Regions from separate parts of the Lysinibacillus sp. FSL K6-0102 genome, predicted to be linked through region 2. Evidence: predicted binding sites of a transcription regulator. Region 2 holds the regulator's gene; each other region holds the start of a gene.

Region 1 (3,284 bases), 2.1 Mb from region 2:
TCATAAAGTAGGTGGAATGGAAGACTTTTTAGAGTCCACATCACCATTCTTCCATACGCAAGATCACCAAAAGCCACAAATGGATATGATGCCCGAAATGAATATGGGGCAATCCTGTGGTTGTGGCACACAACCAATGATGATGCCTGATATGAACATGGGTCAATCTTGTGGCTGTGGCACACAACCAATGATGATGCCAAATTGGCAAATGGACCCTTGTCATTGCCCGCCACCACCATGTCCGACACATTGTCCACCACCATGCCCATCAGCAGCAGGTCCTTGGATGTCTCCGCATTATTTCCCAGGCGGGATGACGCCTTATCGATGGTGAAAAAGCGTATATTGTAGAAGAAGTAAAGCCAAATATTTGGAAATATAAATATCGATCGAAAAATTATTTTGTCAAACGTGCAAAGCAAGTGGAAATTGCGGAGAAGGTAAGAACCATTCATCGCCAATTAGGACGTATGGAACCTTCTTTGATCCTACCATTAGTTCAGAGCGATGATGAGCAGTTAATTGTGCAAATGTGGCAAGAAGGAAGCCACGGGGCTAACTTTGCGCATAAAAAAGATCGTAATGAATCTCTTAGACTATTAATCGCTTTACATGACACACATAAAAAGATTGCGTGGCAGCGCGTGCCAGGCTTGCATACCTACTCACAGCTTTTAAAATGGCAAATGCGTCATATGCGTTTTAAAAGTAGAAGAAATGAGTTTCGAACATTTTTAACGAAAGAAGAAATTGATCAAATATTGCATTATAGTGATAAGTCATTACAATTGATTGCATTGGAAGATGCACCTGAAAAAGAGATTACGCTACTGCATGGGGATGTAGTTCATCATAATTTTTTATGGTGCTCCGATGGACAATTACGTTTAATTGATTTTGATTTAGCGCACCTTGGTGAAGCGGATGACGAGTATATTTTATGGTTACATCGTGTGTTACCTGCTGTAGATTATGATCTTGGAAAGATTTTTGCAGAGTTACCTGAGCTGAAACGACTGGATAAAAGAAAGCTTCATCGCTTGAAATACCCAAATGAGTTATTACGAGAATGGCTGTTTGCTATAGATTTACCACTAGAGCAACAGCTAGTATTTTTAGATTATTTAGTACCATTTACAAAACGAGCCCTCACCTATTGGCCAAAACTGTGGTACGATATTGATAGATTTGTCAAGAAATGACCGTCAATTGGCGGTCATTTTTGTCTGCGAACGGAGTTTAGACGCTACTTTTTGTCGAGCATTCGTTCGCTATATGCTATAATCGAAGACGATGATTGTGAGGGATTATAGATGTATGATTATTTAAAAGGACAAATTACTCGTATTACACCTGAATTTATTGTGCTGGAACAACAGGGGATTGGGTGGCAACTTAATACGCCCAATCCATTTGCTTTTCGAACATCTGCCCTTGAGCAACAGATATATGTTCATTTGCATGTGCGAGAGGATGCGCAAGTTTTATATGGCTTCCCTAACCTAGATCAGCGTGAGTTATTCCGTAAGCTTATTTTAGTGTCAGGAATAGGACCAAAGGGCGCTTTAGCGATTTTAGCTACAGGTAATCCACAACAGGTTATTAGCGCAATTGAGCGGGAGGACGAAGCGTTTTTAGTGAAGTTCCCTGGAGTTGGTAAAAAAACAGCACGTCAAATGATCCTCGACTTGAAGGGTAAACTTGGTTCATTATTAGATACACTTGAATTACCTAGTGCAGAAGATGAATTACCTTTGTTTGGTGTGAATGCCTATAAACATGAATTAGAAGAAGCCCTACTTGCCTTAATGGCTCTTGGCTATTCTGAAAAAGAGCTAGAAAAAATTAAACCACAGCTAGAGGATAACGATAAACTTGAAACGACAGATGCCTTTATGAAACAAGCATTGCAACTACTGCTAAAATTAAAATAAGGAAAGGAGGAAAGGTGCATGTCTGAACGTATGATGGCAAGTGAAGCAGGGAGCTATGATGAGCAGTTTGAGTTATCTTTACGTCCTCAAAAATTAGCACAGTATATTGGGCAACATAAAGTAAAGGAAAACTTACAAATATTCATTGAAGCGGCAAAGCTTCGCCAAGAAAGTTTAGATCATGTGTTGTTATATGGACCTCCAGGACTTGGTAAAACGACCTTAGCGGCTGTTATCGCAAATGAGATGAATGTTAACGTACGCATGACAAGTGGCCCTGCGATTGAGCGTCCAGGAGATTTGGCAGCTATTTTAAGTTCACTAGAGCCTGGGGACGTTTTATTTATTGATGAAATTCATCGACTGCCCCGTGCTATTGAAGAAGTATTATATCCAGCAATGGAAGACTTCTGCTTAGATATTGTGGTAGGAAAAGGTCCTGAAGCACGTTCTGTACGACTTGATTTACCTCCCTTTACCCTTGTAGGTGCAACAACAAGAGCGGGTGCTTTATCAGCTCCTCTAAGAGATCGCTTTGGTGTGTTGCTGCGCCTAGAATATTATGATGACCGATCGCTTGCTGAAATTGTTGTGAGAAGTGCACATTTATTTGAGGTAGAAATAGAGCAAGTAGCAGCAATGGAAATGGCGAGACGCTCACGTGGAACACCTCGAATTGCCAATCGTTTATTGAAACGAGTGCGAGATTATGCACAAGTGCTTGGAGATGGTATGATAACGGAGGGTCTTGCACAGCAAGCATTAGAGCTGTTACAAGTAGATCCTAGAGGGCTTGATCATATTGACCATAAACTTGTAACCAATATGATTGAGCGATTCCGAGGAGGCCCAGTAGGCTTAGATACTCTTGCTGCATCAATTGGTGAGGAACGGGTTACGATAGAAGATGTATACGAGCCTTATTTGATGCAAATTGGCCTTATTCAACGTACCCCGAGAGGAAGAGTAGCCACACATTTAGCTTACGAACATTTTGGATATGAGTATCCCCAACAAACATAAAGAAGGAAGTTATTTTCATGCGTGTAGAAGATTTTGATTTTGAATTACCAGAGGAGCTTATTGCCCAAACACCATTAGTGGATCGTACAGCAAGTCGATTAATGGTCGTGACACCGGGCACAAATAAAGTGGAGCACCACCATTTCGCCCATGTATTAGACGAGCTACATGCTGGAGACTGTCTTGTACTAAATGATACAAGAGTTTTACCTGCTCGTTTAATGGGTGTAAAAGAAGAAACAGGTGCACATATAGAAGTATTGCTACTGAAGCAAATGGCTGGTACAGATGAGTGGGAAACACTTGTAAAACCAGCAAAGCGTG
Region 2 (3,284 bases):
AGAATTAAAGTCAAAGCTTACGACATCGATGGACATGAAATCATTGTACAGTTACAGGGCTACGGGGCCATCGTTGTACAGCATGAAATCGATCATTTAAATGGCATCATGTTTTATGACCGAATAAATAAAGAGTACCCTTTCCAATTGCCAAATCATGTTATCATCGAAAGCTTTTCTTCCCTTCAGTAGTTTTTTACAAAAAAAATTAGCAGGAATATTATTTTCCTGCTAATCTTTCTTGGTGCTCTTGGAAACGACGATGTACTGTCGCCTTACTTACCTCAAAGCCTAACCCTCTAAGCGTTATAGAAATTTCTTCAAAGGTAAATCCACGTTTGCGTAGCTTCACAATTTCCTCTACAGGTAGATCTTTTCGCTCCTGCCCCTGCGGATTACCTCGATTCGATAAATTATTTTCTGGACGATAACCGTTTTCTACAGCACGTCGCATACCTCGTCGAATTTTAGCATTATGGATTCTACGCTGATATTCCTCTACAATCGCTAAAATTTCAAGCAGCATCGTATCCATTTCATTTAATTGGACTGGGCCTGCATCACGCATAGAAAAAACATCAGTTGCTGACTTTTGTAATAAATGTAATACAGCCATCCTTGCATTGCCTCGTCCTAAACGAGTTTCATCTTGGACAAAAAGAGCATTAATGTTCTTATCTTTTATAAAATCAAGCATTTCTAGCAAGCCTTCACGTTCTACATCATAGCCACTATGTTGATCTTTAAACACGCCCTTCACCGCATAGCCTTGCTCTTTAGCATAGCGCAGCAACTCTTCCTGCTGGCGCTCTAATGAGGAGCTTTGTGTTTCTTTTTCAGTACTTACGCGACAATAGACAACAGCCGATAGTTGATTATTTATCATTGTTCATTTCTCGCAATTTCGATAGTATTGATGGGACTGGCTTGATCACTCACTACAGGAATAACTAGAGATTTTCCCGCTACAATTTTAATATCTGCTAGTTCATTTTCAGTTTTTACAAGCTTTATCCAATCATCAGTACTCATCTTACCACGATATTGCTCGGCTAACGACCACAAGCTATCCCCATGTTCGATTTGAATTTCTGCGTAACTAACTTTTCCTGGATCAGTAATGTAAAGGTATGCTGCAAATAATAAACAAGCTCCTATTAAGATTGAGATATGTGTGTTTTTCTTAAACCATGTCATAATCATTACCCCTTTTTAAGAATGTTTGTTCGGAATGTATGTTCCCATAATAAAGCGAACAAACGTTTTTGTCAAACACTTTTCGAACCTATGTTTGCATACATGTTCGCATTCTGTTATACTATCAAATAAGAAGAATGATTTTAGAAAAAAGAGGTGAGCACTCATGAAAAAAGTTTCGAAAAGACAAGAGGACATTTTAGCTTTCATTAAGGAAGAGGTACGAGCTAAAGGATATCCACCATCAGTACGTGAAATTGGTGAAGCAGTTGGACTTGCTTCCAGTTCAACTGTTCATGGACATTTAGCTCGATTAGAACAAAAAGGCTTTATTCGTCGAGATCCAACAAAGCCACGCGCAATTGAAATTTTAGAGCCTGAAGAATCCATTCAAAAACAACAGGTGATCCATGTCCCACTTGTCGGGAAAGTTACAGCTGGTTCTCCAATTACAGCAATTGAAAATATTGAAGAATACTTCCCATTACCCGATACGTATGGCACAAGTGAAGATCAATTGTTCATGCTAGAAATCATGGGGGAATCAATGATTGAAGCTGGGATTTTAGATGGAGATTTAGTCATTGTAAAACAAAAGGCAACAGCTAATAATGGGGATATTGTTGTAGCTATGACAGCTGAGGATGAAGCAACTGTAAAACGTTTCTTTAAAGAGAAAAACCATTTCCGTTTACAGCCTGAAAATTCTTCTATGGAACCAATTATAGTCGATCAAGTTTCTATTTTAGGACAAGTTGTAGGTCTTTACAGACGTGTACATTAACGATTAAAGCAGATTTTGAGGATTATGTTCCTTCTAAGAGCATGTATCCTCTTTTTTACGCCAAAAAAAGAATCCACATACGATTGGATTCTTTGTACAATGCCTCTTCTAAACTTCCTTCTTAAATTTTAAGCTCGCTTCAATAAAGGCTGAAAATAGCTTTTGAGCACTCTCATCTCCTGCTATGGCTAGTTCCTCAGGATGCCACTGAACAGCTAAGCAAAATGGCATCTCCTCATGAACTACCGCTTCGATAATACCGTCGTTAGATTTTGCCGCTACTTTTAATTTTTCTGCTAAAACATTCACCGCTTGATGATGAAATGAATTCACTGCTATTTTCTCTTGTTCAACGATAGTCGCTAATAGATTGTCAGCAATAACCTGTACAGAATGGGTAGCTACAGCTCTACCTGATTGCTGCATATGTTGGAGTAACTTGGTACTAAAGTGATCACTATCAATATCCTGATATAAGGTACCACCTAATGCAACATTTAGTATTTGAATTCCTCGACAGATCCCGAAAATAGGCATCTTACGTTGGAATGCGGCTTCAATCAATGCTAACTCAATCGTATCTCGCGCTGGATGAATTTTTCCAAGCTTTAATGAAGGCTCAGCCCCGAATAGAAATGGGTGCACATCATGACCACCAGATAATAATAAACCGTCTGTAAGGGCTAAAATCTGGGCTGCCTCTTCTTCTACTCCAATTGGAATAATCAGTGGAATTCCACCTGCTTCAATGATGCTTTTACTGTAAGCAGCATTTAATCGAGAGGATAAATCATCCTCAACAAAGGCTGTAATACCAATAATCGGTTTCACTTGCTTCCCTCCAAATTCTTGAAAATTGCACAATTACCAAAAGCCTAGATACCAATTAATTAATACATCGCCATAGAAATAAACAATAACTGCGGCCAATGCAATAGATGGCCCAAACGGAATGGGTGTTTTTCTCCCCTGTTTGTTTTTCGATAACATGGTAATCCCGACAATCATACCAATAACTGCAGCTAAAAATAGCGTTAACAGTGTATCAATCGTACCCAGAACGAGACCAATTAAAAAGAATAATTTAATATCGCCTCCACCCATGCCACCGTTTGATAGCACAGCAATGATATATAATATGCCAAACCCAACCACAGCACCCACAAGAGAGTCCCACCACGGTGTTAATGGTGACAGCACTCGTCCAATAGCTAGCAAAGGTAAAAAGAATACTAACACCTTATCTGGAATTAGCATATAGGCTAAATCTGATACAACGATAATAACTAATAAGGAGATAAAA
Region 3 (3,284 bases), 1.4 Mb from region 2:
GTTCATCGTTGTGTCCCATAGTTGGTCTGCATTCATCTCACCAAGACCTTTATAGCGCTGTAATATGTAACCCTTTCCAACCTTCTTGATGGCCTTTTGTAAATCACTTTCTGTCCAAGCATATTCAATGACTTCTTTTTTCCCTGTACCTCTAGAGACTTTATAAAGCGGCGGTAGTGCGATATAGACCTTCCCAGACTCAATGAGCGGACGCATATAACGATAGAAGAATGTTAATAGCAAGACTTGAATATGTGCCCCATCCGTATCCGCATCGGTCATGATGACTACTTTATTGTAGGCAGAATCCTCCACCGCAAAATCCGTACCAACACCTGCCCCAATCGCATGGATAATCGTTGAAATTTCTTCGTTTTTCATAATATCCTGTAGCTTGGCTTTCTCTGTATTGATTACCTTCCCGCGCAATGGCAGAATCGCTTGGAATGTACGGTCACGACCTTGTTTAGCAGAGCCACCCGCAGAATCACCCTCGACTAAATACAGCTCATTTTTTGCCGCATTACGTGACTGAGCTGGTGTTAATTTTCCAGATAAAATCGTACTACCCTTTTTGTTTTTCTTGCCATTTCGTGCATCCTCACGCGCTTTACGAGCTGCTTCACGCACTTGCTGCGCTCGAATCGCTTTACGAACAAGAGAAGCTGATAACTCTGCATTTTCCTCTAGCACATACAAAATTTGCTCAGACACTACACTATCTACTGCAGAACGAGCCTCACTTGTCCCAAGCTTGCCCTTTGTTTGTCCTTCAAATTGCAGTAAATGCTCTGGGATACGAACAGACACGATCGCTGCTAAGCCCTCACGAATATCTGTCCCCTCAAGGTTTTTATCCTTGTCCTTTAACAGGCCAATTTTTCTTGCATATTCATTAAAGACACGTGTCAATGCTGCCTTTGCACCCGTTTCATGTGTACCACCATCACGTGTACGGACATTATTAACGAATGATAAAATCGTTTCTGAATAACCATCGTTATACTGGAAAGCGAACTCTACTTCGATTTCATCCTGTACGCCTTCAACATATTTTACTGGATGAAGGACATCTTTTTCCTCATTCAAATACGCAACGAAAGCCTCGATGCCATTCTCATAAAAGAACACATCGCTCTTGCCTTCCTCGCGCTCATCAATTAATTCAATTTTTAAGCCCTTTAATAAAAAGGCTGATTCACGTAATCGTTCTGCTAACGTATCATAATTGAATTTTGTGACAGAGAAGATCGTTTCATCTGGTAGGAAATGAACAAGCGTTCCTGTCTGCTTGGTCTGCCCAATATTTTCAAGTGTTGTGACAGGCTGTCCACCATGTTCAAAGCGTTGACGATACTTTTTACCATCGCGATAGATTGTCACCTCTAAAAATGTTGAGAGCGCATTCACAACGGAAGAACCAACACCATGTAAACCTCCACTTGTTTTATAGCCACCTTGACCAAATTTACCACCAGCGTGTAGCACTGTAAAAATAATTTCTGGTGTCGGTTTGCCCATTTTATGCATACCGGTTGGCATCCCACGGCCAAAGTCGCGCACACTCATACTTTGATCTTTATGAATTGTGACAATAATATGAGATCCAAAGCCAGCCAGTGCTTCATCCACCGCATTATCTACGATTTCATACACAAGGTGATGAAGTCCACGGCCATCCGTAGAACCGATATACATGCCAGGTCGTTTGCGTACCGCTTCTAATCCTTCTAATACTTGTATAGCGTCATCATTATAGACGCTAGGTGACTGTTTATTCGTCAAAAAAATTCCCCTCCAAAAAACAAACACATGTTCTATTTATGTTCTCATCCTAATAATAATAGCATTTCCTGTCAATAGCTAGCGACAGGTCCAATAAAATTTTAAAATTTGCTCACAGTTTTGATCTTTTTTATTAATAGTAAACATCTTCAACAGTTGCTTAAAATTGGTATTTGAGCAAGACAGACTGCTTCTAGCTTCCATCATCATTTGACGCATTGAAGCCTACTTAGTTGCAAAATAAAGTTGTGATGCTTGCAAATAAAAGCACACTAACTCGTGCCTTGCGATTAAACAGGATAAAGTTAGACTTCTATTCTACCAAAGGAATGAGCGATTGACAAAATTGCCATTTTGCCTATATTTTTATAAAGGTTTTAGTGCTTCCTACAAATTTATGTCTAAAAGCCTAGTCCTCACTAATAGATTCTCTTTTGTATTGATTCAAGACTTCGGATGAAATCTCCTTCATAACATTGTAGATTAGCAAGAAAAAGTGTAAAATACTTGTTACAAACTATTAGTACCAAGTGATGGACTATGAATGAAAGGAGTCCAACTATGATCAATGGACTTATTATTTTATGTGCTTATCTAATCGGCTCTATACCTTCTGGATTATGGATAGGCAAAATTTTTTATAATACCGATATTCGTGAACACGGGAGCGGTAATCTTGGTGCGACCAATACTTTTAGAACATTAGGGAAAAAGGCTGGTATTATTGTTACGGTGATGGATGTCTTAAAAGGAACTGCCGCTGTCTTACTCGTGACACTTCCTGTTTTCTCTGATACTACACTCCACTCTTTATTACTGGGTCTTGTCGCTGTTATCGGTCATATGTTCCCGATCTTTGCCAACTTCCGTGGTGGGAAAGCTGTGGCAACGTCAGCTGGTGTATTATTAGGCTATTCTTGGCCACTCTTTGTCCTACTATTTATTACCTTTATTGTGACATTAAAAATCACAAAAATCGTCAGCTTAACATCAATGATAGCCGCTTTAGTAGCGCTTATCTATGCAATCGTTTATTATTTTATTACAGGTGACTTTGCATTAGGCATCTTGGTAGCCTTTTTATTTACCTTTATTATTTATCGTCACCGTGCCAATATTGCTCGTATTAAAAACGGCACCGAACCAAAGGTAAAATGGCTGTAGGAAGAGAGGAGCATTTGAAATGAATATTGCATTGACAGATGAAGCCCTACAATGGTTCAAACATGAAATGGAAGTTGAACCTGGTGATACAATTCGTTTTTATGCACGTTATGGTGGCTCAAGTCCGTTTCACGAAGGCTTTTCACTAGGCATGACACGTGAGGAACCTATTGCCATAGGTGTGCAAACAGAAATTGATGGTGTTATCTATTACATTGATGAGAAAGATCTTTGGTTCTTTAACGATCACAATTTACATGTTGATGTTGATACAAGTAATGATGAATTACAATACGACTATCGTACATAAAGCAGTCTGTCCTTTCCATACATGA

What was found. Region 2 encodes LexA, which represses DNA repair genes until DNA is damaged. Its sites were predicted from a motif close to CGAACATATGTTCG; they were not measured.
Region 1: a site for LexA is predicted at 1,261-1,274, ahead of ruvA (Holliday junction branch migration protein RuvA). Genes of this name have one in related genera too.
Region 3: a site for LexA is predicted at 1,806-1,819, ahead of parE (DNA topoisomerase IV subunit B). Genes of this name have one in related genera too.

What each region holds. Positions count from the first base shown of each region.
Region 1 covers NZ_JBBOPH010000001.1:3,409,013-3,412,296, reverse strand. The annotation lists gene NYE73_RS17355 (LysM peptidoglycan-binding domain-containing protein) at 1-337, shown strand, start outside; gene NYE73_RS17350 (phosphotransferase) at 327-1,205, shown strand; gene ruvA (Holliday junction branch migration protein RuvA) at 1,317-1,937, shown strand; gene ruvB (Holliday junction branch migration DNA helicase RuvB) at 1,956-2,960, shown strand; gene queA (tRNA preQ1(34) S-adenosylmethionine ribosyltransferase-isomerase QueA) at 2,978-3,284, shown strand, end outside.
Region 2 covers NZ_JBBOPH010000001.1:1,261,350-1,264,633, reverse strand. The annotation lists gene def (peptide deformylase) at 1-192, shown strand, start outside; gene NYE73_RS05905 (YneB family resolvase-like protein) at 221-886, opposite strand; gene yneA (cell division suppressor protein YneA) at 883-1,197, opposite strand; gene lexA (transcriptional repressor LexA) at 1,364-1,981, shown strand; gene NYE73_RS05890 (gamma-glutamyl-gamma-aminobutyrate hydrolase family protein) at 2,090-2,812, opposite strand; gene NYE73_RS05885 (prepilin peptidase) at 2,846-3,284, opposite strand, start outside.
Region 3 covers NZ_JBBOPH010000001.1:2,651,238-2,654,521, forward strand. The annotation lists gene parE (DNA topoisomerase IV subunit B) at 1-1,785, opposite strand, end outside; gene plsY (glycerol-3-phosphate 1-O-acyltransferase PlsY) at 2,347-2,949, shown strand; gene NYE73_RS13435 (HesB/YadR/YfhF family protein) at 2,969-3,259, shown strand.